Regions from separate parts of the Polaromonas sp. P5_D5 genome, predicted to be linked through region 2. Evidence: predicted binding sites of a transcription regulator. Region 2 holds the regulator's gene; each other region holds the start of a gene.
The links. The regulator sigma-54, encoded in region 2, starts transcription at its own class of promoters, with help from an activator protein. The targets are predictions, from matches to a motif close to TGGCANGNAANCTGCTTT.

Region 1: ACXJKE_RS16615 (ammonium transporter) is a predicted target of sigma-54. The motif match lies at 8,243-8,260, and genes of this name have one in related genera.
Region 3: glnK (P-II family nitrogen regulator) is a predicted target of sigma-54. The motif match lies at 7,588-7,605, and genes of this name have one in related genera.

What each region holds. Positions count from the first base shown of each region.
Region 1 covers NZ_JBFUMJ010000004.1:30,811-40,827, forward strand. Annotated here, with positions in the region: gene ACXJKE_RS16580 (SDR family NAD(P)-dependent oxidoreductase) at 1-272, opposite strand, end outside; gene ACXJKE_RS16585 (thiolase family protein) at 350-1,609, opposite strand; gene ACXJKE_RS16590 (feruloyl-CoA synthase) at 1,629-3,485, opposite strand; gene ACXJKE_RS16595 (crotonase/enoyl-CoA hydratase family protein) at 3,561-4,334, opposite strand; gene ACXJKE_RS16600 (phosphate/phosphite/phosphonate ABC transporter substrate-binding protein) at 4,656-5,435, opposite strand; gene ACXJKE_RS16605 (hypothetical protein) at 5,668-6,060, shown strand; gene ACXJKE_RS16610 (hypothetical protein) at 6,220-6,681, opposite strand; gene ACXJKE_RS16615 (ammonium transporter) at 6,721-8,172, opposite strand; gene ACXJKE_RS16620 (sulfite exporter TauE/SafE family protein) at 8,688-9,446, shown strand; gene mrdA (penicillin-binding protein 2) at 9,615-10,017, opposite strand, start outside.
Region 2 covers NZ_JBFUMJ010000006.1:101,111-111,127, reverse strand. Annotated here, with positions in the region: gene ACXJKE_RS20260 (THUMP domain-containing class I SAM-dependent RNA methyltransferase) at 1-493, opposite strand, end outside; gene ACXJKE_RS20255 (RNA polymerase factor sigma-54) at 535-2,070, opposite strand; gene lptB (LPS export ABC transporter ATP-binding protein) at 2,216-3,007, opposite strand; gene lptA (lipopolysaccharide transport periplasmic protein LptA) at 3,022-3,648, opposite strand; gene ACXJKE_RS20240 (thiol:disulfide interchange protein DsbA/DsbL) at 3,808-4,455, opposite strand; gene ACXJKE_RS20235 (SPOR domain-containing protein) at 4,584-5,216, opposite strand; gene argS (arginine--tRNA ligase) at 5,271-6,956, opposite strand; gene ACXJKE_RS20225 (PsiF family protein) at 7,091-7,387, shown strand; gene ACXJKE_RS20220 (HTH-type transcriptional regulator ArgP) at 7,535-8,455, opposite strand; gene ACXJKE_RS20215 (LysE/ArgO family amino acid transporter) at 8,552-9,193, shown strand; gene ACXJKE_RS20210 (DUF2214 family protein) at 9,215-9,664, opposite strand; gene ACXJKE_RS20205 (LysR family transcriptional regulator) at 9,683-10,017, opposite strand, start outside.
Region 3 covers NZ_JBFUMJ010000004.1:84,756-94,772, reverse strand. Annotated here, with positions in the region: gene ACXJKE_RS16880 (beta strand repeat-containing protein) at 1-1,436, shown strand, start outside; gene ACXJKE_RS16875 (OmpA family protein) at 1,433-5,572, shown strand; gene ACXJKE_RS16870 (YifB family Mg chelatase-like AAA ATPase) at 5,616-7,160, opposite strand; gene glnK (P-II family nitrogen regulator) at 7,742-8,080, shown strand; gene ACXJKE_RS16860 (ammonium transporter) at 8,113-9,651, shown strand; gene ACXJKE_RS16855 (SMP-30/gluconolactonase/LRE family protein) at 9,877-10,017, shown strand, end outside.

The DNA.
Region 1 (10,017 bases), on a different contig from region 2:
ACGTTCATCAGGATGCGGGCCGGGCCATGCGCAGCTGCGGCTTTTTCCAGCGCGGCCGCCAGGCTGGCGCTGTCGGTGATGTCGCACTGGCACGCCACTGCGGCACCGCTTCCGTGCATAGCGCAAATGTCGGCCGCGACTTTTTCCGCACCGGCGAGATTCACGTCCAGCACGGCAACCTTGGCGCCCAGGCGTGCCAGCTCACGGGCAGTGGCTTCGCCCAGCCCGGAGCCGCCTCCCGTCACCAGTGCCGCAAGTCCTTCAATCTTCATGCCTTCTCTCCAGATCGGTTGCTATTGTTTTTATAGCTGCTTGCGCTCGTCCGTTGTGCGCTGCAGCGACTATTTGCTCAAGAAATTTCGGCCCCTTCGGGGTTTTCAAGCAACAGGGCAATGCCCTGCCCGCCGCCCACGCATGCGGATGCAATGCCGTAACGCAGGCCCGCGCGCTGCATTTCACGCGCGACGGTGACCGTCAGGCGGACACCGGTGACCGCCAGCGGGTGACCCATCGCGATGGCGCCGCCATTGACATTGAGCTTGCGCAGATCGAGGTTCAGTTCACGCGCCACTGCCAGCGTTTGCGCGCCCTGGGCTTCGTTGATCTCGAAGCGGCCGATCTGGTCCAGCTTCAGGCCGCAGCGCTCCAGCAGCAGGCGAATCGCCGGCGCGGGGCCTATGCCCATGATTTCGGGTGGCACCCCCACCACCGCGGCAGCCACGACACGTGCCAGCGGTTTTTTTCCATGCGCCTTCACGTACTCGCCCGAAGCCACCACGGCAGCAGCTGCCGCATCCACCAGCGCTGCACTGTTGCCGCCGGTCTGCACCCCGCCGGCGTGAACCACCCGGAGTTTGGCCAGCACCTCGACAGGAGACAAGCGTGCGTGGGTGTCCTGTGCGACTTCCGTGACTTTGCCCTGCAGGCGTATGCCGCGCTTGGCGTAGCCGGCGAGTTCAAATTCTTCCGTGACCACCGGCACAATTTCACCGGCGTGAAAACCTGCCTCGCGGGCCGCCACGGCTTTGGCAAACGAGCTGGAGGCAAATTCATCGACGGCTTCCCGCGTGATGCCGTATTTCTTCGCGAGGTTTTCCGCGGTCTGGATCATGTCGATGCCGGCGGCGGAGTCCTTCAGGGCCTCCCACATGAAGTCCTTGAAGCCGACGGGCGCGCCCAGCTTGAAACCGGTGCGGTGTTCGAAGGCGGCGATCGGGTTGCGCGTCATGCTCTCGGCGCCGACGACCAGCGCCACGCTGGCGGCACCGCTCTGGATCTGCTCGCCGGCCTGGCGGAACAATTCAAAGCCGGTACCGCAGATGCGCTGCACCATGATGGCCGGCACCTCCACGGGAACGCCGGCGTAAAGGCCGATATGACGTGGCAGCATGAACTGCTCAAAATCACCGGGAGCCATGTTGCCGGCAAGCACCGAATCGACATCGCCGCCACTGACACCCGAGCGCTGGAGCACGGCGCGTGCCGCCTTGATGCCGAGGTCGGTGGGCGATATATGGCCAATGGCGCCGCAGTAGTCGACCATGGGCGTGCGGATGCCGTCGAGCATCCAGACGTCTTGGAAAGCGGAGAAAAATCCTTTGGGTTGCATGGTGTTTGTGCGTCGGGTTTTATGGTGCGGGTTTGACAATGGGGTGCGCCGTGTCATCGTGCAGGGCCACCACCAAAGCTTCACGGTGCGTCAGCACGGCGCGCTGGTTGATGGAGCCTTTGTCGGTGACTTCACCCTTGTCGAATGAGGGCGGCTCATGCATCAGGTGCAGGCGCCGGATGCAGCTGGCGCTGCCGGTCGCGCCCTCTGCGAGCTTGTTCATCATCTCCTGAAAGTGCGCCACTACCTGCGGGCTTTCGACGGCCTGGCGCAGCGGCGCATCGGGCGGTAGTCCGGCCAGTGCGCGCACGGCGGGTGTCGGAAACACCAGCGCGCCCACTTCCTTGAGGTTGATGCCCGTGAGTACCACGTCCTGCACGTAAGGCGCTCCCGCAGCGACGATCTTTGCACGCAGCGGGCCCACGCTGACAAAGGTGCCCGTGGCCAGTTTGAAGTCCTCGGCGATGCGCCCGTCGAACTTGAGCCCGAGGTGAATGTTGCCCTCATCAATCCATTTGACGGCGTCGCCGGTACAAAAGAAGCCTTCTTCGTCAAAGGCTGCTGCCGTCTCCTGCGGTGCGCGCCAGTAGCCGGGCGTGATGTTGGGGCCCTTGTAGCGCACCTCGGTTTTGCCGTCGGTGTCCACCAGCTTGAGCTCGATGCCGGGCGCGGGTACGCCGAGGTCGCCGGCTTTCACGTTGGGGTTGGTCACGAAGATGGCAAACGGCGCGGACTCGGTCATGCCCAGGCCGGTCGCCATGACAATGCGCTCGCCCACTTCTTTTTCTTCGGACTCGTACAGGCTGTCCCACACGGGTTGGGCCAGCGCAGCGCCGGCATAAAAAAACATCTTCACGCGCGACAGCAGGTTGCGCCGCAGCTCTGCGTCCGTTTTCATGGCGCTGGCGATGGCCTCAAAGCCGGTGGGCACGTTGAAGTACACCGTGGGGGCAATCTCGCGCAGGTTGCGCAGGGTTTCGTGCATCAGCGCCGGGGTCGGCTTGCCGTCGTCGATGTAGAGCGTTCCGCCATGGAACACCACCATGCCGAAGTTGTGGTTGCCGCCGAAGGTGTGGTTCCAGGGGAGCCAGTCGACCAGCACCGGTGGCTCGTCCTGCAGCACCGGCATGGATTGCGCCATTTGCTGCTGGTTGGCACACCACATGCGCTGGGTATTGATCACCGCCTTGGGCATCTTGGTGGAGCCGCTGGTGAACAGGAATTTCACGATCGTGTCCGGCCCCGTGGCCTGCATGGCGCGGCCTACGGCATCCGTGGCCGGCGTTGCAGCCAGTTCGGCAAACGCCGTGGTGGCGCGCCCTTCGACCTGCCCGGTGGCCAACACCACCTCGACGTCGTCGCCGATGGCTGCGTTGATGGCCCTGGCGTAGCGCGCGCCGTCGGCGGCAAACACCAGGCCCGGCGTCACGGTCTTGAGCACGTGGCGCAGCTTGTCGTAGTCCTGGCTGACCAGACTGTAGGGCGGAGACGTCGGCACAAAAGGCACGCCGGCCAGCATGCAACCCAGCGCCAGCAGCGCATGCTCCAGATCGTTTTCCGACAGGATGACCACCGGGCGTTCGGCACTCAGGCCCCGGTCAATCAGCCCCTGCGCGATGTTGCGGGCCGAGACCCAAGCTTCGGCATAAGTTATGTGCCGCCAGTCGCCGGTTTTACCGCCTTCCAGTTTTTCGCGCCGCGCCATGAAGCTGCGGCCTGGGACCGTCAGCGCCCAATGCTGCAGGCGGTCGGTGATACGGGTCGGGAAGGCTTGCAGGTCCTGGTCTGCGCGCAGGTAGCGCACGCCGGGTACGCCGTCGCGCAGGACCACACGGGTCACGCCAAAGGCCATGGGACGAAATTTCGGGGCGCTCATGGTTGTCTCTTCTGTTCTGTCTTCTGTCTGCTGTCTCTTTTCTGGATGTCTCTCTTGCCTGCCCGCCCGGCCTGGTCAGCCCTTCTGGACCTTGCGGGCCTTGCCGTCCAGGAAGTCTTTCACGCGGCTCTTGGCTTCGGGTGCGCTTTGCGCCACTGCGGCCATCAGGGCCTCGGTGAAGAACCCCTGGTCTGCCGGTTGCTCGGCAATGCGCGGCAACGCATGCATGAGGGCGTAGTTGGTCAGCGGTGCGTTTTCTGCCACGCGAGTGGCCAGTTCAAGGGCTTTGGTGAAAGCCTGGCCCTCGGGAACCAGGTATTGCGCGATGCCTATGCGCTCACCGTCCACCGCGTTGTAGACACGGCCGGTCAGCATCATGTCGGTCATCCGTGCGGCGCCGATCAGCCGCGGGATGCGCACCGCACCGCCACCACCGACAAAGATGCCGCGCGAGCCTTCGGGCAGCGCGTAGAAGGCGCTTTCGTCGGCAACCCGGATATGGCAGGCACTTGCCAGCTCCAGGCCACCACCGACCACGGCACCGTGCAGGGCCGCGATCACGGGCACCGGGCCGTACTGCACCCGCTCCAGCGCTGCGTGCCACATGCGCGAATGGTGCAGGCCCTGGCTGGCGTCACGCTCCTTGAGTTCGCTCAGGTCAAGGCCCGCGCAGAAGTGGTCACCCTCGCCGCAAAGCACGGCGGCTTTTGTTTCGGGAGGAAGGCTTTCGAACAGGTTCCGCAGTGCCAGGATCAGGGCATCACCCAGGGCGTTGCGTTTGGCAGGACGCGCCAGGCGGACCACGGCGACATTGCCGTGCATTTCGAGATGAAGGTATTTTGGGGTCATGTGAAGTGTGTTTCCGGAAGCCAATTATGGTTATGAATAATAACTATTACAACGTGATTAAGCCTTTTTTTTCTAGTGAAAACCCTAGGGCGTGCCAAGGCATGTTTGCGCGGCGGACCAACCGGCCCCGCAAGGCAATCCGCAGGAGGAAACACTGGGTGAAGGATGACCTTCCCCGCAGGGGATGGAGAAAAATGGGTCGCCCGGCAGACGGCGATTCGGCACACCGGGGGTGTGCCACTGCTGACGCTGGTGCGCTTGTGGTCAGTCAGTTACGCTGCGGCACAGCCTGGGGCCGGCAACAGCCGGCAAAGGCCTGGTTCAAATATTGAGCCACTTCAGCAGCTCGCGCATGCGGGCTTCCGACGTGATGTCGAACTGCTCGATGCCGATACGCTTGAGCACGTCCTTGCCGGCATCGCTGGCGGGCAGCGCCAGCAATTCCTCCTGGATCGCCTTGAGCTGTTCGGGCTTGACGCGTTTATGGGCTACCAGCGGGAAGTAGGGCTGCGCCACGCTCTTGTGCAAAATACGGCCGCCCTCTTTTTCCCATTTCTTGGCAATGCCTGAGTAAGAGGCGACACCACCCACATCGGCGAATTTGTTGTCGAGGTAAAAGCCGACAGCCGCCTGTTCGCGCACGAACTGCACGTTTTCCTTGTCCACCAGGATGCCTTTGTCCCTGAGCTCTGCGGCACAGAAGCGGGACATATAGGCAATCTGCTCGGGCAAGGCAATCCGCTTGCCCTTGACGTCGTCGATGGTCTTGAGGGCCGAGCCCTTGGGCGCAATGATGAAGCACTGCCCGTCGGGCTTGGTGCTGGCGATATAGCTGTAGCCGTAGTCGCGCATGCCGCGCGCCGGGTAGTCGCTCGGGCGCGCCATCACCAGGTCGAAGCGGCCGGTCTGCATGCCTTCTTCCAGCTGCTTGAACTCGCGCGCAAACACCACGCTGACCTTGGCCTTCATGGCCTTGCCGATCACCTCGGCCAGCCCTTGGTATTTGGCAATCACCTGGGCGTGGTCCAACCCGCCCGAGCTTCCTTCGCTGATGCCCAGTATTAGTTGCTGGGCCTGCGCCTGGGCATTGGCAGTGCCCATACAAAACGCGCCGAACCCCAACACCAAGGCCCCTGACATGCAATTCCACCGCATAAGTCCCTCCTTATATATAAAGCTCACGCATGCTACTGCGTGCGTCCTGCGCTGGCTAGCGCAATTTACCCCCGGTCCGTTTTCCGGCAGTCTTTATGCCCCGGGGGAGCATCCTGCGTTCGCACACCGATGACACAATGCGGACCACGCCGGAAACAGCCGGTGTCGCATTGACATCATGAAACACCTGACCACCCTTTCGATCGCCCTCCTGCTGGGCGTGCTGTCTGCCTGTAGCCCGGCGCCGCGCGCCAGCCAGGACCCGCTGTCGATTGCCCGCGCTCCGGTGGCCGCGGCCATCAACGACTACCAGCGTTGCGCCCAAAGCGCCTTGCAGCCGCTGAAAGACAACCCGGAGCAGTCCGTGTTTGTGCTCGCCGATGCCGCACTGGCGGCCTGCGATGCCGGCCTGGAGCAGGTGCGACGCAGCATCCTGGCGGACAACGCAGGCCACCCGTATGTGGCTGCGTTTGCTGAAGAGGCCAGCGCCAACATCCGCATTCGCACCCGCAACATACTGGCGCACAGCCTGAACCGTGCGCGGGAAGCGCAACCACAACCGGCGAAATAAACCGGCCGCCGGCCCTGCGCCGGCCTATCGCAAGCTCTTCACGAAGCGCGGCGTGTTCGGGGCAAGAACACCGCAGAACCGGCTTTGCCGGGCTGCAGGTGTTGCCACCCTGAGGGGGGTTCCGGCTACACGCAGTGAGCCGAGACAGGGGTCTACAAGTTATCGCAGGCCCTTCACATAGCGCGGCGCGTTCGGGTCGCGCTGGCGGCGCTCCCGCGGCGACTCGCCCTCGCCGAAGATGGCACCGAATGTCGACTCGATAAAACCTGATTCAGGATAGACCTCTTCCTCGGTATCGATGGACCGGGCGCTCTGGCGGTCGGGCACTGGCGCCGGGGCAAGCACCGGCTGGCTGCGCTCCTTCACCACCTCGGACACCAACTGCACCAGCGGCACGCGTGCCTTGGGCTCGGGGGTGGCCATGATTTCTTCCAGCCGGTCGGCCCACACCGCCAGGTCCACGTGGCCATCCTCGGCGGCTTTTTCCCGCGCAAAACGCGCTATTTCGGCGGCGTATTCCTGGTTACCGGCCATCCACTCGGTGTCGGTCACGCGGCCGGTTTTGCGGCGCAACAGCACATGCAGGTGGGCCGCAACGGCAATTTTTTCACTGGAGGGCATGGTGCGCAATCCTTGAAAGTGGAGTCCGTTGTTTGTCAGTTACGTGCCCAACCGCTCGGCGTGCTGGGTGATGTCCAGGCCGTCGCTCTCGGCGGCTTCGCTGACGCGCAGGCTGACGATCAGCGAGGTGACCCACAAGGCCAGCGCCGTCATGAACAGGCTGTAGAGCATGACGGCGCCTGCGCCTATCGCCTGGGTCATCAGGCTGCCCTCGACACCGGAGATGGCCTTGCTGGCAAAAATGCCGGTCAGCAGCGAACCCACAATGCCGCCCACGCCGTGCACGCCGAACACGTCCAGCGAATCGTCGGCGTTGAGCAGGCGCTTGAGGCCCGTGGCGCCCCAGTAGCAGGCCACGCCGGCCACCAGGCCAAACACCAGGGCCGCGCGCGGCGAGACAAAGCCCGCCGCCGGCGTGATGGCGACCAGCCCGGCGACCAGGCCCGAGCACAGTCCCAGCAGGGAAGGACGCCCGCGAACAATCCATTCGGCCGCCATCCACGAGAGAGCGCCCGCGGCCGCCGCGATGTGCGTGACGGCCATCGCGAGGCCGGCCCGGCCGTCGGAGGCCACGGCGGAGCCGGCGTTAAAGCCAAACCAGCCGACCCACAGCATGCCGGCACCGGCCATGGTCAGACCCAGGTTGAAAGGCGTAAACGGTTCACGGCCATAGCCGTGGCGCGGCCCGAGCGCGTAGGCACAGACCAGCCCGGCAATGCCGGCATTGATGTGCACGACCGAGCCGCCGGCAAAGTCCAGCGCGCCCATGCGCGCCAGCCAGCCATTGGGCTCCCAGACCCAGTGGGCAATGGGTGCGTAGACGACGACGGTCCACAGCGACATGAACACCAGCATCGCGGAGAACCGCATGCGTTCCACAAACGAGCCGACCACCAGCGCGGCCGTGATGATGGCGAAGGTCAGCTGGAACATGGCGTAGACCGACTCGGGAATGTTGGGCGCAATATGGCTCACGGCCACCTTCTGCGCGTCCTTCACGTAGTCCAGCCCGGTGAACCAGAGCCGCTCGGGACCACCCAGATAGTGCCCAAGCGCACCTTTGCCGGGCGTGAAGGCGATGGAGTAGCCCACCGCAAACCAGAGCAGGCTGACAACGGCACAGATGGCGACAACGCAGGCCATGACATTGAGCACGCTTTTCCTGCGCACCATGCCGCCGTAGAAAAGGGCGATGCCGGGCAGGGTCATGAGCAATACCAGTGCGGTGGAGGTCATCATCCAGGCGGTGTCGGCACCATTGAGGGTCTCCACGCCGACCAGTCCCGGTTGGGTCAGCGGCGCCGGGGCGGCCGCTGCAGGCGGCGCAGAGGCCGCAGCCACCGGTGCGGCGGGAGGAGCAGGAACAGCGGCCGGTGCGGGGGACGGTGCGACTTCCGGAGCGCTGGCAGTGACTGCTGGCGGCGCCACCGCCGGGGGAGCCGTGGTCTGTGCCAGGGCTTGCTGGCATGCCAGGCCCAAGCATAAAGACATACCCAAGGCCAGAAATCTGTTCATATGCATACGGTGCCCGCCTGTTCAATCAACCAACAATTGGTAACAACAGGCATAAGTCGTGCCAATACCGCAGTAGCTCGTGTGATGGGACTGCAACGGAAAATATGTACTGCAAAAGTGCGCAAACGATTGGCGTGGTGCCCCAAAAACATCCACAGAACCAGCGGCCGCCCAAAGCCCGGGGCCGGGAAACCCCCAATGCACTGGGACAGTGCGCCCGCTATATTGGATGACTTGCTGACGAGCCTTGCTGCTCGCAACGCGAGGAGCCGAGGAGACACGAGAGAGTCATTAAGAAGTACACAAGCAAAGCGGCATTCCACAAGAGATGCAGATTTGCAAAAAGCGCTGGCAACCCCAGCGCTTTTTTTATGCCTCCGCCCTGACGGGGCCCAACCCTCAAAAACCCTCGCAGCCATTGACTGTCGGGCGCAAGCAGCTATCTATTTGATAGCAATGAGTCTGTTCAATGCGATGGGACAATCCGGGCCATGGAATTATTCATCGTCTCGTTGGCCTCCCTGCTCGCCGGTTTTGTGGACTCTATCGTCGGGGGCGGCGGGCTGATCCTGGTGCCGGCCCTGTTTGCGGTTTTCCCCACCACCCATCCTGCCACCCTGTTTGGGGTGAACAAGGGGGCCTCGGTCTGGGGCACCGCGGTTGCCACGGCCCAATATGCCCGTCGGGTGGAGCTTCGCTGGGCGGCACTGTTGCCGGCGGCGGCCGCCGGGTTCACCGGCTCGCTGGCGGGCGCCTGGCTGGTCACCGTCATCTCGCCGGGCTTTTTGCGCAAGACCCTGCCCTTTGTGCTGCTGGCGGTGTTGCTCTATACGCTGGCCAGGAAGGAGCTGGGCCGCCACCATACGCCCCGCTTTACCGGGCATGCCGAAACCGCGGCGGCCTGCTGCATCGGGCTGGTGCTGGGGTTTTACGACGGCTTCTTCGGTCCGGGCACCGGCAGCTTTTTTGTATTTTTATTTGTGCGCTGGCTGGGTTATGACTTTTTGAACGCGTCGGCTTCGGCCAAGCTGCTCAACACCGCCACCAACCTCGCAGCGCTGGCGCTCTTTGCCTGGAAGGGCCATGTCTGGTGGCATTTCGCCCTCACGATGGCCGTGGCCAACGTGGCGGGCAGCCTGCTGGGCACCCGCCTGGCCCTCAAACATGGGGCCGGGTTTGTGCGCGGGGTGTTTATCGCCGTGGTCAGCTCGCTGATCCTGAAAACCGGTTTTGACGCATTTGCGCGCTGACTGTGCGCAGGCCGTTTGCTATTGATTTAATAGCTGCTTGCGCATGTGCTGTATGGGTTTCCGGCAAATTTGGCTTGAAATCCGGCCATCACCGTTTAATGACCAAATTGGCGCCCGGCCCAATAGGGGCATGCGCAAGCAGCTATCAAATCGATAGCGACGGCCGGCTTAATCGGGGTTGATGCCCGCTGCCGCCATGGGCGGCGGCAGCTTGCTGAGCGCCTCCGCAATCGCCGCCGTCCTGGCTTTGGCGGCAGCGGCAGCCGCGGCGTTCGTGGGGCCGGGGGAAGCGCCTGCTGCGCCGGCCGACAGCTGGCCGGCCACGTCGGCGGCCTGGCGCGGCTTGCCGATGGGCGCTGCCGCCAGCCCCTTCTGCACCGCCACCATGTCTTCCTCGCTCGGGTACTGGCCCAGCAGCACATAGTCAAAAACACGCCGTGCAATCGGCGCCGCCACCCCGGCGCCCCAGCCGGCGTTTTCCACGATCACTGCCAGCGCGATCTTGGGGTCTTCCGCCGGCGCAAACGCCATGTAAACAGCGTGGTCGCGCTGGTACTCTTCCATCTTGCTG
Region 2 (10,017 bases):
GCTTGAAGAGCGGCTCACCCGAGGTGTCGATGTAGACCGTGACGGTGTCCGTCGTCAGGTGCACGTAGACGCGCACGTCGGGCCAGCGCGTGTCGACGCTGGGGCGCACGTCGTCGAACTTGGCGCGAAAGCGGTCGGCGATCGCGTCCTTGATCTTCAGCGCCGCGAAGTTCAGGCTTTGCAGCGGGCTGTGCTGGGCGGTGATCTCGACCTTGAAGGTCTGCTTGGGCGTGAACCAGATTTCCCAGGCCACGTTGGCAGCAGCGTTGTAGAGGTCTTGCTCACTGCGGTACTGGTTATGCTGCAGTTCGATCAGTACACGCTGCGCCAGCCGGCTGTGCAGGTTGAGCTGCAACGCGTCGCGCCACGACGCCTGCAGCTGCACGCCGGCGCGCCAGGCTTTGCCGTCGATCCCGGTGACACGCTTGACCTCGGTGGCCAGCAGGGTTTCGACGCCTGCGGCGCACGGTAAAAACAATTGGAGTTGATTCATGACTGACTTTGAGGGACGGGCAGCGCGGCCTGATTGGGCGGCTAGAGTGATTTGCGCAGGTTGGCGGGCGCTATGCGCAGGGCTTCGCGGTACTTGGCCACGGTGCGGCGTGCGCATTCAATGCCCTGCTCCTTGAGCATTTCGGAAATCTGGTTGTCGCTGAGCGGTTTCTTGAGGCTTTCGGACGAGACAAATTGTTTGATGAGCGCGCGTACCGCCGTGCTGGAAGCATTGCCGCCGGTTTCGGTGCCGAGCGCGGAGCCGAAGAAATACTTGAGCTCAAAGGTGCCGAAAGGGGTGCCCATGTACTTGGCCGTGGTCACGCGGGAGATGGTGGACTCATGCAGGCCCAGCTCGTCGGCGATTTCGCGCAGCACCAGCGGGCGCATGGCGAGTTCACCGTGCGTGAAGAAATTTTTCTGCCGTTCCACAATCGCACTGCTCACGCGCAGGATGGTGTCAAAGCGCTGCTGGATGTTCTTGATGAACCAGCGGGCCTCCTGCAGGCGCTGCTGCAGCGCCTGGCCGCCCTGGCCCTTGTGCTGCTTGAGGGCATTGGCATAAATGTCGTGCACGCGCAGGCGCGGCATGACGTCGCCATTGAGCGAAACCTTGAAGCCCCGGCCCGACTTGATGACGATGACGTCGGGCACGATCAGGTTGCGCTCCACGTTCACGAAGCGGCGCCCGGGCTTGGGATCGAGCCGGCCTATCACCGTGATCGCGCCCTTGATGGCGGCTTCGGTGAAACCGCACAGGTGCGACAGGCGTTTCACGTCGCGCTTGGCCAGCAGCTCCATCGGTTGCTTGCACATGGCAATGGCTGCGCGGGTTTCTTCGCAGTCCTTGCAGTCCAGCAGCTGCAGGCTCAGGCATTCCGCCAGGTTGCGCGCACCGACACCGGCAGGCTCCATGTGGTGCAGCAGCTTGAGCGCCATCGCAAAACGCTGCTCCAGTTCTTCCGCCTGCGCCATGTCATCTCTTGCAAGACCGGCCGCGAGCGACGCCAGGCTGTCTTCAAGGTAGCCGTCGTCGTTGAGCGATTCAATGAGGAAGTGCAGCGCGGCACGGTCTTCCTCCGACAGGCGCAAGCTCAGCGATTGCCGGTGCAGGTGGTCCTGCAGCGACTCATGGCTGCCCGTGAGGTCGGAGGCCTCGGCTTCGCTCTCTTCATTGTTGTTCTTGCGCGCCGGTGCGTCGCTTCCCCACTCGCTGTCGTCGGGCGTGGTTTCTACCGTGCCATCGCCTTCCCAGCTTTCCTCGAGCTTGGGCTCCGCACTGACTTCTGCGTCATTCGGGGCTGTAGCGCTAGTCTCGTCTGCGCCGCCAGCTATCGAATCCGTAGCAGATTCAAACTCGCGGCTGTCCTGGCTTACCGGCGTGTTGATGTGCTCCAGCCCAAACTCTTCGCGCACCGCCGTCTCTTCCGACACTTCCAGAAACGGGTTTTCGTCGAGCATCTGCTCGACCTCCTGGCTCAACTCAAGCGTCGACAGCTGCAACAGCCGGATCGACTGCTGTAGTTGAGGTGTCAGCGCAAGATGCTGCGAGACGCGGAGTGACAGACCTTGTTTCACTGGATTTTCAAACTTGCGGAAGGTTGAGGCAATACGTCTTTAACCAGCGGGCGCCGCGGAACTGGCTTTGCCAGGCCGCAGGCGCCGTCCCCGGAGGGGGAGAGGGAGCTACACGAAGTGAGCGACAACAGGGGGGAACCATGTTCTACATCTTGAAGTGTTCGCCGAGATAGACGCGGCGCACATCGGCGTTATTCACGATCTCGGACGGTGTGCCTTGCGCCAGCACGTGGCCGTCGCTGATGATGTAGGCGTGGTCGCAAATGCCCAGTGTTTCACGCACGTTGTGGTCGGTGATCAGCACGCCGATGCCGCGCGATTTGAGGAAACCGATGATGCGCTGGATTTCGATCACGGCAATGGGGTCGATACCGGCAAAGGGCTCATCCAGCAGGATGAAGCGCGGCTGGGTTGCCAGCGCCCGCGCGATTTCGACCCGGCGGCGCTCGCCGCCCGAGAGCGCCGGTGCCGGTGAATTGCGCAAATGATCTACCCGCAAATCCTGCAGCAGGGCGTCGAGCCGCGACTCGATGTCTGCGCGCCCCAGCGGTTTTCCGGTTTTGTCGAGCTGCAGCTCCAGCACGGCACGCACGTTTTCTTCCACCGTGAGCTTGCGGAAAATCGACGCTTCCTGCGGCAGGTAGCTCAGGCCCAGGCGGGCACGCAGGTGAATCGGCATGTGCTCGACCGACTCGCCGTCGATGGAAATTTCGCCTGCATCGGCGCGCACCAGGCCCACGATCATGTAGAACGAGGTCGTTTTGCCCGCGCCGTTGGGGCCCAGCAGGCCCACGACTTCGCCTTTTTGCACGGACAGCGAAACGTCCTGCACCACCTTGCGGCTGCCGTACGATTTTTGCAGACCTTGCGCAACAAGGCGGCTGGGGGTCAGGGCAGGAGCGGCCGGGGCCGCTGAAGTGTCAGTCACCACATCCATCTGTGCAGGTCTTTCTAGTTCTTTTCATTGCCCAGCGTCGTGCTGGGGCGCAGAACCGGGGCTGGGCCCGCGGGCGGTGCCGCAACGGGTGCCGAGGCTGTCGCGCGGGGTGACAGCATGGCGCGAACCCGCCCCGTGGGGTTGCTGGCCGTACGGTTTTGCGCGCCCCCATCCACGGTGAAGACGTCGGTGTTGTTGTCATAAACAATCAGGCTGCCGGTGGTTTCGTCCACCAGGGTGGCACCGTTGTAGCGGCGCACCACCGCCCGCTTGATGAACTTCACCAGGTCGGCGCGGCTGTCATATTCAATGCGTTCGCCTTCGCCTTCGATGTACTCGTCTACGCCGTCACGCTTTTTCCGGTAAAACGCCAGCTTGCCGGGCGCCGCGACGGACACCGCCTGCTGGTAGCCCTCGGGATCCTGCATGACGTCAACGCGCTCGCCGCGCACGATGGTCGTGCCCTTGGTGATCACCACATTGCCGGTAAAAACGCTGGTTTGCTTCAGGTCGTCATAACGCAGGGCATCTGCCTCCGCGTTCATGGGTTTGTCCCGATCAGCTTTTTCGGCAGCGGCCGGGAAAGCCGACCCCAGCGCCAGGATGACCGGCAGGATGAGGGAAAAAATGGGGTGTTTCATAAGGCACGAATCTTGCTGCTTGGTGTTGGGTCATTGTAGCCATGCCAGCTGCGGGAATGGCTTGCACGGGGAATATTAGGGGCATAAAAAAACCCGCCGGAAATCGGGCGGGTTTTTTGAGCCGGTGTTTGGCGCGGCGCACGGCCGCGGGCGCTTTCTTTATTTGGCCTTGCGGGATTGGGTGATCAGGTGATCTGTGACCTGCAGCGCGCGGGTCATGGTTTGGGTCTGGTCCGACGAGGTGTAATAACGCCCGGCGATACCCAGCGACGGCACGCCGGCCACTTTGTAGCTATCCTGCAGCTGTGTGGCCTTGCGCGCCTTGGAGGCGACCGAAAAGGAGTTGTAGAACTCAACGAATTTGGCCTTGTTGAGGCCCTGCTTTTCAGCCCATGCAGCTATCAGCTCAGGCGTGTTGAGCGGTTGTTTTTCCACATGAATCGTGGCAAACACCTTCTTGTGAAGTTCCTCAATTTTGCCCATGGCCTCAAGCACGTAATACAGGCGCTGCTGAGGTTCGAAATCGGGCCGGAAGGACACTGGAACACGCCGCACGGACACGTCCTTGGGGATCTGCTTCATCCAGGCTTCGAATTGCGGCTCGAAGGCGTTGCAATGGGGGCAGTTGTACCAGAAGAATTCCACCACCTCGACCCGGCCGGCGGCGGCTTCGGTCGGCGCCGGCTTGTCCAGCGTCAGGTAATCCTCGCCGTCCTTGAAGGCCTTGGCCTGGGCTTGTGCCAGGGTGGGCAGGGCGGCGATGCCGCCCAGGGCGGCGGCTGAAAACGAAAACTCACGGCGTTGCATCAGATTTTTCTCCTGGAATGACAGAAATAGCCCGGAAACCGCCCCTCTGGCGGATGCCTCGTGGCGCGGGGTATAGGGGTTTGTACACCAGCCTCGTGAAAAGTTCAGCCTATCGTTGGATGAGGGCTTCAGCGCTGGACCCGGACCAGCGCGGTTTCAATGGAATTGTTGTCCAGGCGCTCCTTGGCCTTGTCGGCATCTTCCTTCTTGTCGAAAGGGCCAAGACGCACGCGGTACACGGTGCGGCCAGCCTGCTCGCGTTCCGTCACTTTGGCCTGCATGCCCAGCAGCAGCAACTTGGCGCGTTGCTGTTCCGCATCTTCCGGCGTGCGAAAGGCACCGGCCTGAATGAAATAGCTGAAGGGATCCGCTCCCGGACCGGATGACAGGCCTTCGACCTTGGCCTTTGCCAGATCGCCCAGCGGATCGGCAGGCGCTGGTTTGGCCACTTTGGCCGGCGCTGAAGCGGCGGCCTTGGGGGTGGCTCCGGCGGAGGGGTCGGGTACTGGAACACCAGGCACTTCAACCGCTGCCGGAGGAGGCGGCTTGGGCTGGTTTTTGCCGGCCAGCGGGGCGTTCGGGTTCCAGTCCTTGTTTTTCTTGGCTTCAACAGCATCGCTGTCGGGGTTGCGTGCCTGGCTCTTGTTCATGAAAGGAACCGGCACCTTGGTGATGTAAACCGCCACCGCCAGCGCCGCGCCCAGGCCGATCAGCGCGCCAATGATCAACCCCAACAGGGTTCCGCCTCGTTGTGTATTCATACCTTGCCCACGTTCATTGCCTTGTCCTGAAATTCGCATGGTTTTCGCCACGGTTTACATCTTGCGCGGGGCGCTCACGCCCAGCACTGCGAGGCCATTGTGCAACACCTGCGCAGTCGCGGCGACCAGCGCCAGACGGGCAAGCTTCACAGCTTCGTCGTCCACCAGGATGCGCTCGGCATCGTAATAGCTGTGATAACTGGCCGCCAGCTCACGAAGGTAAAAAGCCACGTCGTGCGGTGCAAATCCGTCAGCCGCGTTGGTCAGCATGTCGGGGTACTTGGCCAGCAGCAGCATCAATGACTGCGCCTGCGGGCTGTCCAGCGCCGAGAGGTCGACAGCTTTGAGGCTGGCTTCGTCGCCACCCTGGCCGGCCCAGGTGGTGAGGATGGAGCAGATGCGCGCATGCGCGTACTGCACGTAATACACCGGGTTTTCATTGTTTTTGGCCAGCGCCAGGTCAATGTCGAAGATGTATTCGGTGTCCGGCTTGCGGCTGAGCAAAAAGAAGCGCACGGCGTCGGCGCTGGTCCATTCGATCAGGTCGCGCAAGGTGACGTAGCTTCCGGCGCGCTTGGAAATTTTGACCTCTTCGCCGTTGCGCACCACGCGCACCATGGTGTGCAGGACGTAGTCGGGGTAGCCCTGGGGAATGCCTTCGCCGGCGGCCTGCAGCCCGGCGCGCACGCGGGCAATGGTGCCGTGGTGGTCCATGCCCTGGATGTTGATGGCCTTGCCGAAGCCGCGCTCCCACTTGGCCAGGTGGTAGGCCACGTCGGGGACGAAGTAGGTGTAGCTGCCGTCGCTCTTTTTCATCACGCGGTCTTTGTCGTCGCCGTAGTCGGTCGACTTCAGCCACAGCGCGCCATCCTGCTCGTAGGTCTTGCCGGCCTCTTTCAGTCTGGCCACGGCGCTATCGACACGGCCCGAGCTGTACAGGCTGGACTCAAGGTAGTAGTTGTCGAACTTCACCGAGAAGGCCTTCAAGTCCAGGTCCTGCTCGTGGCGCAGATAGGCCACGGCGAACTGGCGTATCGAGTCCATGTCTTCCACGTCGCCCGAGGCGGTGTATTCGCGGTCGTCCGACTTGACGGTCTTTTTGGCCAGAAAGTCGGCCGCGATGTCGGCGATGTAGTCGCCGTTGTAGGCCGACTCGGGCCAGCCGGCGTCACCGGGCTTGATGCCTTTGGCGCGCGCCTGTGTGCTGGTGGCCAGGGTCTGGATCTGCACGCCCGCGTCGTTGTAATAGAACTCGCGCCAGACCTTGGCGCCTTGCGTGGCGAACAGGTTGCAGATCGCATCGCCCAGCGCGGCCTGGCGGCCGTGGCCCACATGCAGCGGGCCGGTCGGGTTGGCCGAGACGAACTCGACGATCATCTTGCGTGCCGGGTCGGCCGGCTGCACGCCGAACTGCGCGCCGGCGGCCAGCACTTCGCGCACGGTCTCCTGCTTGGCGGCGGGCTTAAGGCGGATGTTGATGAAACCGGGGCCGGCGATTTCGATGGCGTCTACCCAGCGTTCAAACGCGGGCTTCTTGAGCAGGTTGGCGCGCAGGCTTTCGGCCACCTGGCGCGGGTTGAGCTTGAGCGGCTTGGCCAGCTGCATGGCGGCCGTGCAGGCGAAGTCGCCATGGGCCGCCACCTTGGGGGATTCAAAGGCAGCTTTGTCGCCTGCGCCGGGGGAAAGTTCTTCCAGCCCCGCGGCCAGAGCCGCGAGCAGGTCTTTTTTAATCGAGAGCATGGTCTGATTTTACGGTTAAGCCATCTGCCGTTCGGACCCCTCAGATACCCTGTCATCGAATTTGCCCGGCGCGGCGTTATGTGTTGGAATTCCAGCCGGAACTCAAACCTGTTTCCCAACCCAATGGAGCCACCATGAAAAAGCTGTTATCCCTGATCGCCGCCGTTTTTGCCGTCTCGATGGCCTTGTCTCCGGTGGCGCACGCCGCGGACGCTCCAGCCAAAACCGCACAGCAAACCAAAATGGGCGCCTGCAACAAGGACGCTGAAGGCAAGAAGGGCGATGAGCGCAAGGCATTCATGAAAGAGTGCCTGAGCGCCAAGAAAGAAGCACCAACGCAGCAAACCAAAATGAAAACCTGCAACGTCGACGCCAAGGGCAAAAAAGGCGACGAACGCAAAGCCTTCATGAAAGAGTGCCTGAGCAAGTAAGCCGGTCTTTTCAGATCAAACCAGCCCGCCATGAATGTCATGGCGGGCTTTTTTTGTGCCAATATTCCTCCTGGGTGCTATTAATTCGATAGCTGTTTGCGCTTGTCTACAAAGCGCTAGCGGTACTTTTCATCTATAAATGCACCGTCACACCTGCAGCAGCTGCCCCTGCGCCGCCTGCTTGACCGCCTGTGTCAATCGTTGCGCCGCAACGGATTCACGTGCCCAGTGCTGCCAGTACAGCCGCACGTCGACCGTGCTGCCCGGCAGCACTTCCTGCAGCGGCGGCTTGCGGGTGCGCGCGGCCAGCAACAGGTCGGGCACCATGCCCCAGCCCATGCCAAGCTCCAGCGCAAGCTCGAACGCATCCACCGCCGGCACGAAGTGGCGCGGGTACAGCGCGTCGCGCAGCCCGAAATGCTGTTCAAGAAAAGTATCCTGCAGCGCGTCCTTGCGGTTGAAGATCACGGCAGGGCTGGCCAGCAGGCGATGGGCCAGCCGGTTCGGTGCGGCCTTGCCACCCGCCGCGGGCTCGTTCCACTGCGCCACCAGCGCGGGCGAGGCCATGCAGCGGTAACGCATCACGCCCAGCGGTTCAGCCACGCAGCCCCGCATGGCCTGCGCCAATGCGGTGACGCAGCCCGTGACATCCCCGCTTTTCAGGGCTTCCTGGGTGTGGTCCTGATCGTCCACCACGACATCGAGCAGCAGGCCGTTAGCGTGCAGGGCTGAGGCCACGCCCGGCAAGAACCACGTGCTCAGGGAGTCGGCGTTCACCGCCACGCTGAGGCTTTGCAGGCGAGCGGGCTTTCCCCCGCCCTGCAGCCCGGCCAGCAGATCACCCTCCATGAGGCGAACCTGCCGGGTGTGCCCGAGCAAAGCCTGGCCGGCCGACGTGGCGCGTACCTGTTTGCCGCGCACCAGGAGCCGCTGCCCCAGTGCGTTTTCAAGTGACTTGATGCGCAGGGACACGGCAGCCAGCGTCAGGCTCAGGGCCTTGGCGGCTTCGCCGAAACTGCCGTGCTCAATCACGGCGGCCAATGCTTCAAGTTGTCGGGCATCGAGCATGTTGTTAGGCGCCTACTAAATCAATTAATAATTGACTAAAGCTAATTTTAGTTAATTCTATTTAACTATTATGAGCCCTGGCACACACTTGCGGCCATGAACCCGCTCACCGCCCCCGCCTTCCTGACTGGCATGGTCCTCAGCCTCTCGCTCATCATGGCCATAGGCCCGCAGAACGCTCACGTGATCCGCATGGGCCTGCTACGCCAGCATCTCTGGCTCACCGTCGCCGTCTGTGTGCTGACCGATGTGGCCCTGATCGCCGCAGGCGTTGCCGGCCTTGCGCAACTGGGCGGTCTTTCCGACAAGCTGCTGGGCGCCATGACCGGCGCGGGCGCGCTGGTGCTGCTGGTGTATGGCGCCCAGGCCATGCGGCGCTTTCTGCAGCCTGCGCACGCGTCTGCCCAGAACCCCGATATGGCCGGCGCAGAGGCCATGCCGCGCCGCAAGGCCATCGGGCTGGCACTGGCGCTGTCGTGGCTCAACCCCCATGCATGGCTGGACACCGCCGTGGTCATCGGCACCGCATCACTGGCTTACGCCCGGCCGGACAACGCCGTCTTCGGCCTGGGCGCCATCACGGGTTCATTGCTGTGGTTTACCGGCCTGGGTGTGGCGCTGTGGTGCGTGGGGCGCAGGCTCAACACACCGGCCATATGGCGCGCGATGGACCTGTTGGTAGCGCTGATGATGTGGGGCACCGCCTTCTGGCTGGTGCATGGCCTGTTTTCAGCCTGACGCTGCAGCGCGGGTGCGTGCCTAACCAAAGCCTCGGGCCAGAAAGACGGCGGCCAGCGGAATGAACGGCAGGATGTGCGCCTGCACCATCACCAGCCGCCGCGCTTGTTTGACTTCCAGCGCATCGGGCAGGGCGCCGCTGGCGCGCAACTCACGGCGCCAGCGCAAAAACATCATGGTCGGCTTGATGGAAATCAGCCCAATCGCCAGGAACATGACGAGCTTGACGTACAGCAAGGGGTTGTGGGCGTACCAGGCCGCGCCCTTGCTGCCCAGAAACACGCGCGCCAGGCCGGTCAGGAAAACCGCGCCGGCCGAGATGCCGTAGACCATGTCGATCTTGCCGAGCCTCTCGATCACGGCGGCGTTCAGCCACTCGGTGCGGCACAGCGCCGCCTCGCTCGCCAGAAAAACCACCATGGTGAGAATCGCCAGCAGGTGGGCATAGGCCAAAAGAGATTCGAGAACCATCGTCGGGATCCTTTCCAGTCAGGGTTTTGTGGTGGTGGCGGCTGGCGACGAGCACCAGAACTCCGGTTGGCTGTAATGGTGTTTCAGAAAATCCAGCCAAAGGCGAACCCGCAGCGGCAAGTGTTTGCGTTGCGGAAATACGGCGTAAATACCGTTGGGCGGCGCGGCAAAATCCTCCAGCACCGCCACCAGCTGGCCGGCGGCAATTTCCGCCTCGACCTCCCAGGTGCTGCGCCAGGCAATGCCGTACCCTCCCAGGCACCAGTCATGCAGGACCTGGCCGTCCGAGCAGTCGAGCGGCCCGCCCGGCTTGAGATGGATCAATTCGTCCTGGACCCGGAACGCCCAGCCCC
Region 3 (10,017 bases), on a different contig from region 2:
TCGTCACACTCTCGGCCCCAGGCCTCACCGCAGCCGACGTGATTGGCGGCAGCCTGACGCAGACCACCGGTGCTGATGGTTCTTACCAGTTCCTGTTGCTGGGCGGCGCTCCGGCAGGCGCGACCTTGTACACGCTGACGGTGACGTCGCCACCGGGCTACCTGCCCGGTCCGTCGGCGATTATTCCGGCCTGTACCGCGACCCTGGGCGTGGGCCTGGCGCCTCCGAGCCCAGACCCGGCATTGGTGCAGAACAGCAACTTCGCACCCACAGCGGGCGTGCCGCTGCACAACCCCGCAGCTTGCCCCAACAACACCCTGGCCCTTGCGGGCGGTGCGGCCACGACCCAGTACTTCTACACGTTCACCTTCGCCGCAGTTCCAGGCTCTGCCAACGTGTTGAACAACCATATCCCGCTGGACCCGGTGTTGGGTGGCGCGATTGTGATGACAAAGAGCACACCGCTGGTCAACGTGGTCCGTGGCGACCTGGTGCCGTACAACATCACGGCGACCAACACACTGAATGCGGTGCTCGGCAACATCAACATCGTGGATGTGATTCCGGCGGGCTTCAGGTATCGCACCGGCTCGGCATCGCTCAATGGCGTGGCACTTGAGCCCACGGTGAGCGGACGCAACCTCACCTGGGCCGGCCACACGTTTGCCGCAGGTGAGCGCAAAACACTGCGCATGCTGCTGGTGGTCGGCAGCGGTGTGTCGGAAGGCACTTACGTGAACCAGGTTGCAGCGCGCAATGCGCTGGTCAACGCCCAGGTGTCCAACACGGCCACAGCGACGGTGCGTGTGGTCCCCGATCCCACCTTCGATTGCTCCGACATCATCGGCAAGGTCTTTGACGACAAGAACGCCAATGGTTACCAGGACGAGGGGGAGACGGGCATCGCGAATGTCCGCATTGCAACTGCGCGCGGGTTGCTGGTTACCAGCGACCATGATGGACGCTTCCACGTGGCTTGCGCGGCAATCCCGAACGCTGACCGCGGTTCCAACTTCGTGATGAAGGTGGACGAAAGAACCCTGCCTTCGGGCTATCGGTTGACAACCGAAAACCCGCGTGATGTCCGGGTGACACGCGGCAAGATGGTGAAGCTCAATTTCGGCGCGACGGTCCATCGTGTGGTCCGGCTCGAACTCTCCGGCGCTGCATTCCTGAACGACGGCACGGAGTTGCAGCCTGCGTATCTCGCGGTGCTGGAAAAGCTGCCTTCGCAACTGGCGACACGTCCATCCATCCTGCGCATTGCCTATCACCGAGGCGCCGAGGCGGCAGGGCTTGCGGAAAAACGCGTGTCGGCGATCAGCGACCGGATACAGGCCTTGTGGAAGGAAAGGCGAAAGAAGGAGCGCGCGGAAACAGACAGTGAACCCCTCCATCCCTTGATGATTGAAACCGAGCTGGAGTCGGCGAAATGAATTTCCGTACACACACCATTGCAGTAGCCGTCAGCGTCCTTTGTGCAGGGTCTTCTGTATGGGCCGCTACCGAAGTCAGCGGCAAGCGAATTGACAATGGCCGCATCGACCTGTTCTCGGCGCCTCCGCCTTCGGAGGTGCAGCCGGCCATCAGCTACCCGTTGCCTTCGGGCGTTACGCGGGAAGAGGCGGCAGGCATGCGCAGCCGCGCCGCACAGGTGCCGCAGAGCGTCGCCTCCGTCAACAAGGCGCTGGAAGAAGCCAGCGGCCTGAGCCTTTTTGTATCGGGCAAGGCCGAGTTGCTGCCCGCCGCCAAAGCGTCCATCGAAGCGCTGGCCGCCGAGATACGCGCCAGGGGGGCATCGTCTCCAGGCATGCGCATTGCTGTTGTCGGGCACACGGACAACCAGCGTCTGGCGCCTGAAACCAGGCGGATCTTCAGGGATAACCAGGGGCTCTCTGAGGCCCGTGCTCTGGCGGTTGCAGCCTATCTCAAGCAGCAGCTGAACAATCCCGCCATCACTTATTCGATCGAAGGTGCAGGCGAGAACAAACCGTTGGCATTGAACGCAACGTCTGAAGGGATGGCCCGCAATCGCCGCGTCGAGCTGCGCGTGTGGTTCGATGCCGCAGCGCCGGCGGGCGTTCCTGTTCCGCTGGCGGCCGCCAAGCCCTGCACGCCACAGGCCGTGGGGCAGTCTACCGTGCCGTTTCGCATCACGATTGATGGCGAGCCGATCAATGCCTCCGAGATTCCCAATGAGGCAGATGGCCAGCGGTGCGCCGACGTCGCGCTCGAGAAGGCTGACATCCAGGTGCGTTATGACAGCCTGGCCATTGCGCCGGTGATGAATGCCTGGGCCACACCCAATGCAGCGGTCAAGGGCGAGGTGGCGGAGTTTCGGGCCTGGTCAAACTACATTCCCTGGATCAAAAAGGCCGAACTGCGGCTTTTCCGTGCAGGGCAGAAGACACAGGAGCATCCTTTTGAGGTCGTGCCCATCACATGGTCAGGCGCGCTCAACTGGACCGTTCCGGCCAACACAGCCGGCGACCAGGTGTTCTACCTCCTGCGTGTTTATGACGCCCAGGGGCGTTTCGACGAGACCAGTCTGAAATCCCTGAACCTTCTGGCGCGCGCCATGCCGGTCAATGAAGATGCGGAGAAGCTCGAGCGCGAGCGGCTGACGGGGTATGGCGAAAACAGCCTGGCTTTGCGCAATATTCCGGTCACCGGGGGCACGGTCACGGTCAACGGTACCAATCTCAAGCCGGGCCAACGTATCGAAGCGCTGGGGCTGGAGCTGCCGATCGATGCGCAGGGCAAGTTCGCCATGAAACAAATCATGCCGGCAGGTCCGCAGTCTGTAGAGGTGACGCTGAAAGAGTCGGACGGGCGCGCAAGCACCTTTCGCCGCAACCTCAACATCGCCGCGGATGACTGGTTTTACCTGGCACTAGGGGATTTGACGGTCGGGAAAAACAATGTCTCCGGGCCTGCGAAACTGGTGACAGGTGACATGAGTCACTACGAAGACAAGGTGTATGTCGATGGCCGCGCCGCTTTTTACCTCAAGGGGAAAATCAAGGGCGAATGGCTGCTGACGGCTTCGGCCGATACCCGGGAAGGTCCTGTCGAGGACCTGTTTTCCAACTTCTCCAGCAAGGATCCCAAATACCTTCTGCGCAGTATTGACCCCAACCTCTATTACCCCGTCTACGGCGATGACAGCACAACGGTGGATGATGCGCCGACGCAGGGCAAGTTTTTTGTCAAACTGCAAAAAGGCGACTCGCACGTCATGTGGGGTAACTTCCAGACCTCGTGGAGCGGAACGGAGCTGATGCAATACTCACGCGGCCTATATGGCGCACAGGTACGCTACCGCTCTGAAGATGCCACGACCTATGGCGAAAAACAGACCCAGATTGATGCTTTTGCCGCCGATCCGGGAACGCTGGCTTCGCGCGAGGAGTTTCGCGGCACGGGAGGCTCGCTGTACTACCTGCGCCACCTCGACATCACACAGGGCTCGGAGCGCGTCTGGATCGAGGTCCGCGACAAGGACTCCGGCATGGTGATCGAGCGCCGCGAGCTCGCACCTACGCAGGATTACGAGATCAACTACCTTCAAGGCCGTATTCTGTTGCAGTCGCCCTTGTCCGCGACTGGCGCCGGCGCCGGCCTGATCATGGCGTCTGCGGTAGGCGGCCAGCCGGTCTACCTCGTGACGACATACGAGTTTGCGCCCGGCGTCACGGCCATCAACAACCTGTCGACCGGCATTCGCGCGAGCCAATGGCTGAACGACCATGTGCAGCTGGGCGCCAGCAGCTACCACCAGGGCGAAACAGGATCCAGCCAGACGCTCAAGGGAATCGACGGGACGCTGCGCTACAAGCCTGGCACCTGGCTGAAGTTTGAGGCGGCACGCTCAAAGGGGCCGGGCAATGGGGCCCAAACCTCTCTTGATGGCGGCTTTGGATTTAACACGCTGAACAACGGCGGCATCCAGTCGGCCGGCGCAGAACGTCTGGAAGGCTCGGTGGATCTCGCCGAAGTCACCGACAGCATGAAGGGGAAGATCACCTCTTATGTCCAGAACCGTGACCGCGGTTATTCGGCCCCAGGGCAGATTGGCATAGGCGGCGAGGCGGTCCGGCAGGCCGGTGCCGCTGCCGATGTGGAGCTTGCTCCGGGCACGCGCGTGCTGGTCAAGGCAGACAAGCGCGACGGCGATCTGCAGAATAACCAGAACGCCGAGCTTGCGGTGCGGCAGACGCTGAACAGCGAATGGGAAGTCGCTGTCGGGGTCCGTGCGGACGATCGTTCCAATGTCACGCCGAATGCCAGTCCGTTGCTTTCCCAGACCGGATCGCGCACGGATGCGCAGGTGAGGGCGGATTACCGGCCTGATCGTGCGGGTGGAAAACCCGGCGAAAAAGAAAACTGGGAAGCTTACGGTTACGTTCAGGGGACGCTGGAGCGTGACGATACGCGCGACCCCAACAACCGCGTCGGCCTGGGTGGCGCACTGCAAGTCAGCGAACGCGTGAAGCTCAGCGGCGAAGCATCCGGCGGCAGCATGGGCGCCGGCGGCAAGCTGGGCGCCGACTACCGCATCTCCGACCGGAGCAATGCCTATCTGGCGTACACGATGGAAACAGAAAGCCCGGATGTCGCGTGGCGCGGCCGCCAAGGGACGCTGGTCTCTGGTGCAAGCACCCGCGTGTCCGATCAATTGCGGGTGTTCGGCGAGGGCCGTGCAGTCAATGGGGCCGGCCCGCAAAGCTTGACGCAAGCCTTTGGCATGGACTGGTCGCCCAATGACCGCTGGAACTGGGGCGCCAAGGTCGAGTTCGGAACCGTGTCCGACCCATTGGCTGGTGACCTCAGGCGCCGTGCGCTCGGTGGCTCTGTCGGCTACAAAAAGGACAGCCTGAAATACGGCGGTAATCTTGAGTGGCGCAACGACCGGAGCAATGTGTCCGGCGAACGTACCACCTGGCTGATGCGCAACACGGTGGGCATGCAGGTGGACCCTGCCTGGCGCGTGCTGGGCAAGCTCAATGTCTCGCGTTCAAGCAACAGCCAGGGGGCCTTTGTCGACGGTAACTACCATGAGTTTGTGCTGGGCAGCGCCTACCGGCCGGTTGACAACGACCGCTGGAACACCCTGTTCAAGTACACCAATCTGCACAACGTGCCGACCGCGGGCCAGCTGACCCCTTCGGGCCAGGCGGCCGACTACGCGCAGCGCAGCCAGGTGTTTTCCGTCGACACGATTTACGACGTGAAGCCGTGGCTTTCCGTCGGCGCCAAATACGCGTTCCGCATCGGCGAGCTGAAAATGCCGGTTGCCGGCGGGGAGTGGTTCTCCAGCCGTGCTGATCTTCTGATCTTCCGGGCGGATCTTCACCTGGTCAAGGAGTGGGACGCCCTGATTGAATGGCGCAACCTGCGCGCCACGGAGGCGCAGGATGCAAAAGCCGGCATGCTCCTCGGTGTCTATCGCCACCTTGGCAAGGGGGTGAAGGTTGGGGTGGGATACAACTTCACCAAGTATTCCGATGACCTGACCGACCTGTCTTACCGCAGCCGGGGCTGGTTCCTGAATGTGCTTGCCACCTATTGAACGTTTGAAATTAACAGGCCTTCGCGCGGTTGTGCGGCGGCGGTCAATGGGCTGCCTTGAGCGCCCGGCGGTACTGCACGGCTTCCGCGACGTGGACGACCTGGACGGCCTGTGCGCCTGCGAGGTCGGCAATCGTCCTGGCCACTTTCAGGCAGCGATGAATGCTGCGGCCTGACCACCCTAACCGCGCTGCTGCTGTGTTCAGGAATTTCGCGGCCGCGTCATCGAGCTGGCATTGCGCATCAATGGCCTGGCCTTCCAGTGCCTGGTTGGTGGTGCCCTGCCGGGCAATAGCACGATCACGTGCCGTGGCAACCCGGGCCCTGATAACGGCGGTGGCCTCGCCCGGCGCCGCGTTGACCAGTTCATCGGCTGCGAGCGCACCCACCTCAACATGCAGGTCGATGCGGTCCAGCAGCGGGCCGCTGAGCTTGCCCTGGTAACGCGACACCTGTTCGGGCGAACAACGGCAAGCCCGCAAGCTCGAGCCGAGGTAACCGCAGGGGCAAGGGTTCATCGCTGCAACCAGCTGAAAGCGCGCCGGGAACTCGGCGCGCTGGGCGGCTCGCGAAATGGTGATGGTGCCGGACTCCAGCGGTTCACGCAGGGCTTCCAGGGCTGCCCGCGGAAACTCCGGAAGCTCATCCAGAAACAGGATGCCGCGGTGCGCCAGGGAAATTTCACCAGGCCGCGGCGGGGAACCACCACCGACAAGCGCAACGGCGCTGGCCGTGTGGTGAGGCGCGCAGGTGGGGCGTATCGCCCATTTGTCCAGCGTGAACCGGCCGCCCAATGACGCCACCGCTGCGCTTTCCAGCGCTTCTTCGGTGGTCATGGCCGGCAGAAGGCCCGCAAAGCGCTGTGCCAGCATGGATTTTCCGGAGCCTGGGGCGCCCATCATCAGTACGCTGTGCCCGCCGGTCGCGGCAATTTCCAGGGCGCGTCGGGCCGCCGCCTGGCCTTTGACGTCGGCCAGATCAGGATACGGGGACTGCCCCGAAGGCACGATCGGCTTGACGCGAGACCAGCCTTCCCCTGCTTCGATGGGGGTGTCGCCCGGCAAAAATTGCCTCACCACATCGAGTAAATGGTGCGCCTGAAAGATTTCGGCGCCGGGGACCAACGCTGCTTCCTGGGCGCTGGCCTCCGGTAGCACCAGCTTCGGCAGCTTCTCGGCGGCCAGCCGTTCCGGGCGTGCCAGGGCGAGGCTCATGGCAAGCGCTCCCCGAATGGGCCGCAAGTCGCCGCCCAGCGACAACTCGCCGGCGAACTCATAGCCTTCCAGTTTGCGGGCGTCGATCTGGCCGCTGGCCGCCAGGATGCCGAGCGCGATGGGCAGGTCGAACCGGCCGGAATCCTTGGGAAGGTCGGCGGGTGCCAGATTGACCGTAATGCGTTTATTGGCGGGAAATTCCAGTCCGGCGTTCTGGACGGCCGAGCGCACGCGTTCACGCGCTTCCTTGACTTCCGTTTCCGCAAGCCCGACCAGCGTAAAGCTGGGCAAGCCGTTGGCAAGATGCACCTCCACCTGCACCGGCCTTGCTTCCAGGCCCAACAAGGCGCGGCTATGCACTAAAGACAAGCTCATTCGAAACTCCCTCCCTCAGAGGCGGCATCACAACTGAACCCGAGGCCATCCCGGGTTGCAGGCGCACCAGACCTTCACGTAAGACGAGTATCGCCTAGCGAGAGAAGCCACCCGCCGGTTCACCAGAAAGGTGTGCCCCACTGCATCCGATAGCGGCACTCACTTTCGTCCCGCGCATTTGCCTGGTTGTGTCAGTGCCGGGATCCGCCGTGGCATTCTTGCCGCCGATCTCCTGGTGCTGACCATCCCAGAAACGAACGTTGCAGAAGACCGCCGTGCACTAAAGACAGGCTTGGTGATGCTTTTTTGGTTTTATGCTCCAAAATTGTGCGCTTGAATGCCCTTTATTGGTGCATCGTATTCGGCGCAATTCGCGGAGGTTCGCTCGAAGTTCAAGGGCAGGCCGGTCATCCATGCAAAGCGTCTTTGGCACGTTACCTGCTAAGAAGTCCACGCAAGTTGCCAACCTTTGGAGCTTCTACGGAGACTCCATCAGCAATGACTCGTACAAAAGCCTTAATCCGGCTGAGGTGGTGCTTGACGATGCTGCTTCCCTATTCATCCCTGGAGGAAACCTGAAAATGAAACTCGTAACGGCCATCATTAAACCGTTCAAGCTGGACGAAGTGCGTGAAGCGCTTTCCGGCATTGGCGTGCAAGGCATTACTGTGACTGAAGTCAAAGGCTTCGGCCGCCAGAAAGGCCATACCGAGCTGTACCGCGGCGCCGAGTATGTCGTCGATTTTCTGCCCAAGGTCAAGATCGAAGCAGCAGTCTCCGACGAGCTGGTGGATCGCGTGATTGAAGCGGTTGAGGGCGCCGCCCGCACCGGCAAGATCGGCGACGGCAAGGTTTTTGTTTACAACCTCGAGCAGGTCGTGCGCATCCGTACCGGTGAAACCGGCAAGGAAGCGCTGTAAGGCTTACCCCAAAAAACGAAGAGAACATAGACATGAAAAAACTACTTGCCTCCCTTGTACTGGGACTGAGCCTGCTGACGACCGGCGCCGTGATGGCGCAGGCCCCGGCAGCTGCACCCGCCGCTTCCGCCGCAGAAGCCAAGCCGGCTGAAGCTGCTGCTTCCGCCGCCGCGCCTGCCGCAGCGACAGCACCCGCCGCTGCAGCAGCAGCCTCTGCACCGGCTGCCGCTGCGCCCGTTCCCAACAAAGGCGACACCGCCTGGATGATGGTTTCCACGCTGCTGGTCATCATGATGACCGTGCCCGGCCTGGCGCTGTTCTACGGCGGTCTGGTCCGCAGCAAGAACATGCTGTCGGTCCTGATGCAGGTCATGGTGACGTTCTCGATGATCGTCGTGCTGTGGTTTATCTATGGCTACAGTCTGGCCTTCACCGAAGGCAACGCCTTCTTCGGCGGCTTCGACCGGCTCTTCATGAAGGGCATCTGGGACAACGTTGCGGGCACCTTTGCCAATGGCGCCACCTTCAGCAAGGGTGTCGTGATCCCCGAGATCGTGTTCGCCGCCTTCCAGGCTACATTTGCCGGCATCACCTGCGCGCTGATCGTCGGCGCCTTTGCCGAACGCATCAAGTTCTCCGCAGTGCTGCTGTTCATGGCAATCTGGTTCACCTTCAGCTACGCACCTATCGCCCACATGGTCTGGTTCTGGATGGGCCCTGACGCCTACACCGGCAAGGAAGTCGCCGACGCCATGAGCGCCAAGGGCGGTTATATCTGGCAAATGGGCGCCCTGGATTTTGCGGGCGGTACTGTGGTGCACATCAACGCCGCTGTCGCCGGCCTGGTCGGCGCCTTCTGCATCGGCAAGCGTATCGGCTACGGCAAGGAAGCCATGGCCCCTCACAGCCTCACGCTAACCATGGTCGGTGCCGCATTGCTGTGGGTGGGCTGGTTCGGCTTCAACGCCGGCTCCGCCCTGGAAGCCAACGGCTTCGCCGCCCTGGCCTTCATCAATACGCTGGGTGCTACCGCTGCCGCTGTGCTGGCATGGTGCGTCGGTGAGGCGCTGATGCGCGGCAAGGCCTCGATGCTGGGCGCAGCGTCCGGCGCCGTCGCCGGCCTGGTGGCCATCACGCCCGCAGCCGGCAACGTCGGCATCGGCGGCGGCCTGATCATCGGCCTGATCGCCGGCTTCGCCTGCCTCTGGGGTGTGAACGGCCTGAAGAAACTGCTGGGCGCCGATGATTCGCTCGACGTGTTCGGCGTGCATGGCGTGGGCGGTATTCTGGGCGCGCTGCTCACCGGCGTTTTCAACTCGCCAGCCCTGGGTGGCCCAAGCTTCGTGGGTGACTGGGTGACCGCCACGGCCGTGACGCCTGACGCTTACACCATCGCCGGCCAGGTCTGGATCCAGGCCAAGGCCGTGCTGATCACCATCGTCTGGTCCGGTGTGGTTTCCTTCATCGCCTTCAAGGTGGTTGACCTCACGATCGGCCTGCGCGTCAGCGAAGAAGACGAACGCGAAGGCCTGGACATCACCTCGCATGGTGAGACCGCCTACAACCGTTAATTCATAGTCAGACGAATTCGGGCTGCCCCAGGGCAGCCCCCTGATTGAGTATCTCCTTTGGATGTTCAGCCCGCTGGCGCAAGCCGGTGGGCTGTTTTTTTTGGCGCGTGCCTTGTGGGCGTTGCATGATCGCCGGGATTGGGTTGCGGGGGCGTTTCCGGCTGTGGCCCTGCCGGTGCTAACCTTGGGTGCCTATCCACTTTTCAGCCTTTCAAGGAACGCCGCATGACATGGCAAACCGTTGTTGCACAACCCAGTGAACTGGGTGAATCGCCGTTCTGGCATCCCGACGAGCAAATGCTGTATTGGGTTGACATTCCAGGCCGGCAGATTCACCGCTGCAACGTCTTTATGGGGACGGTACAA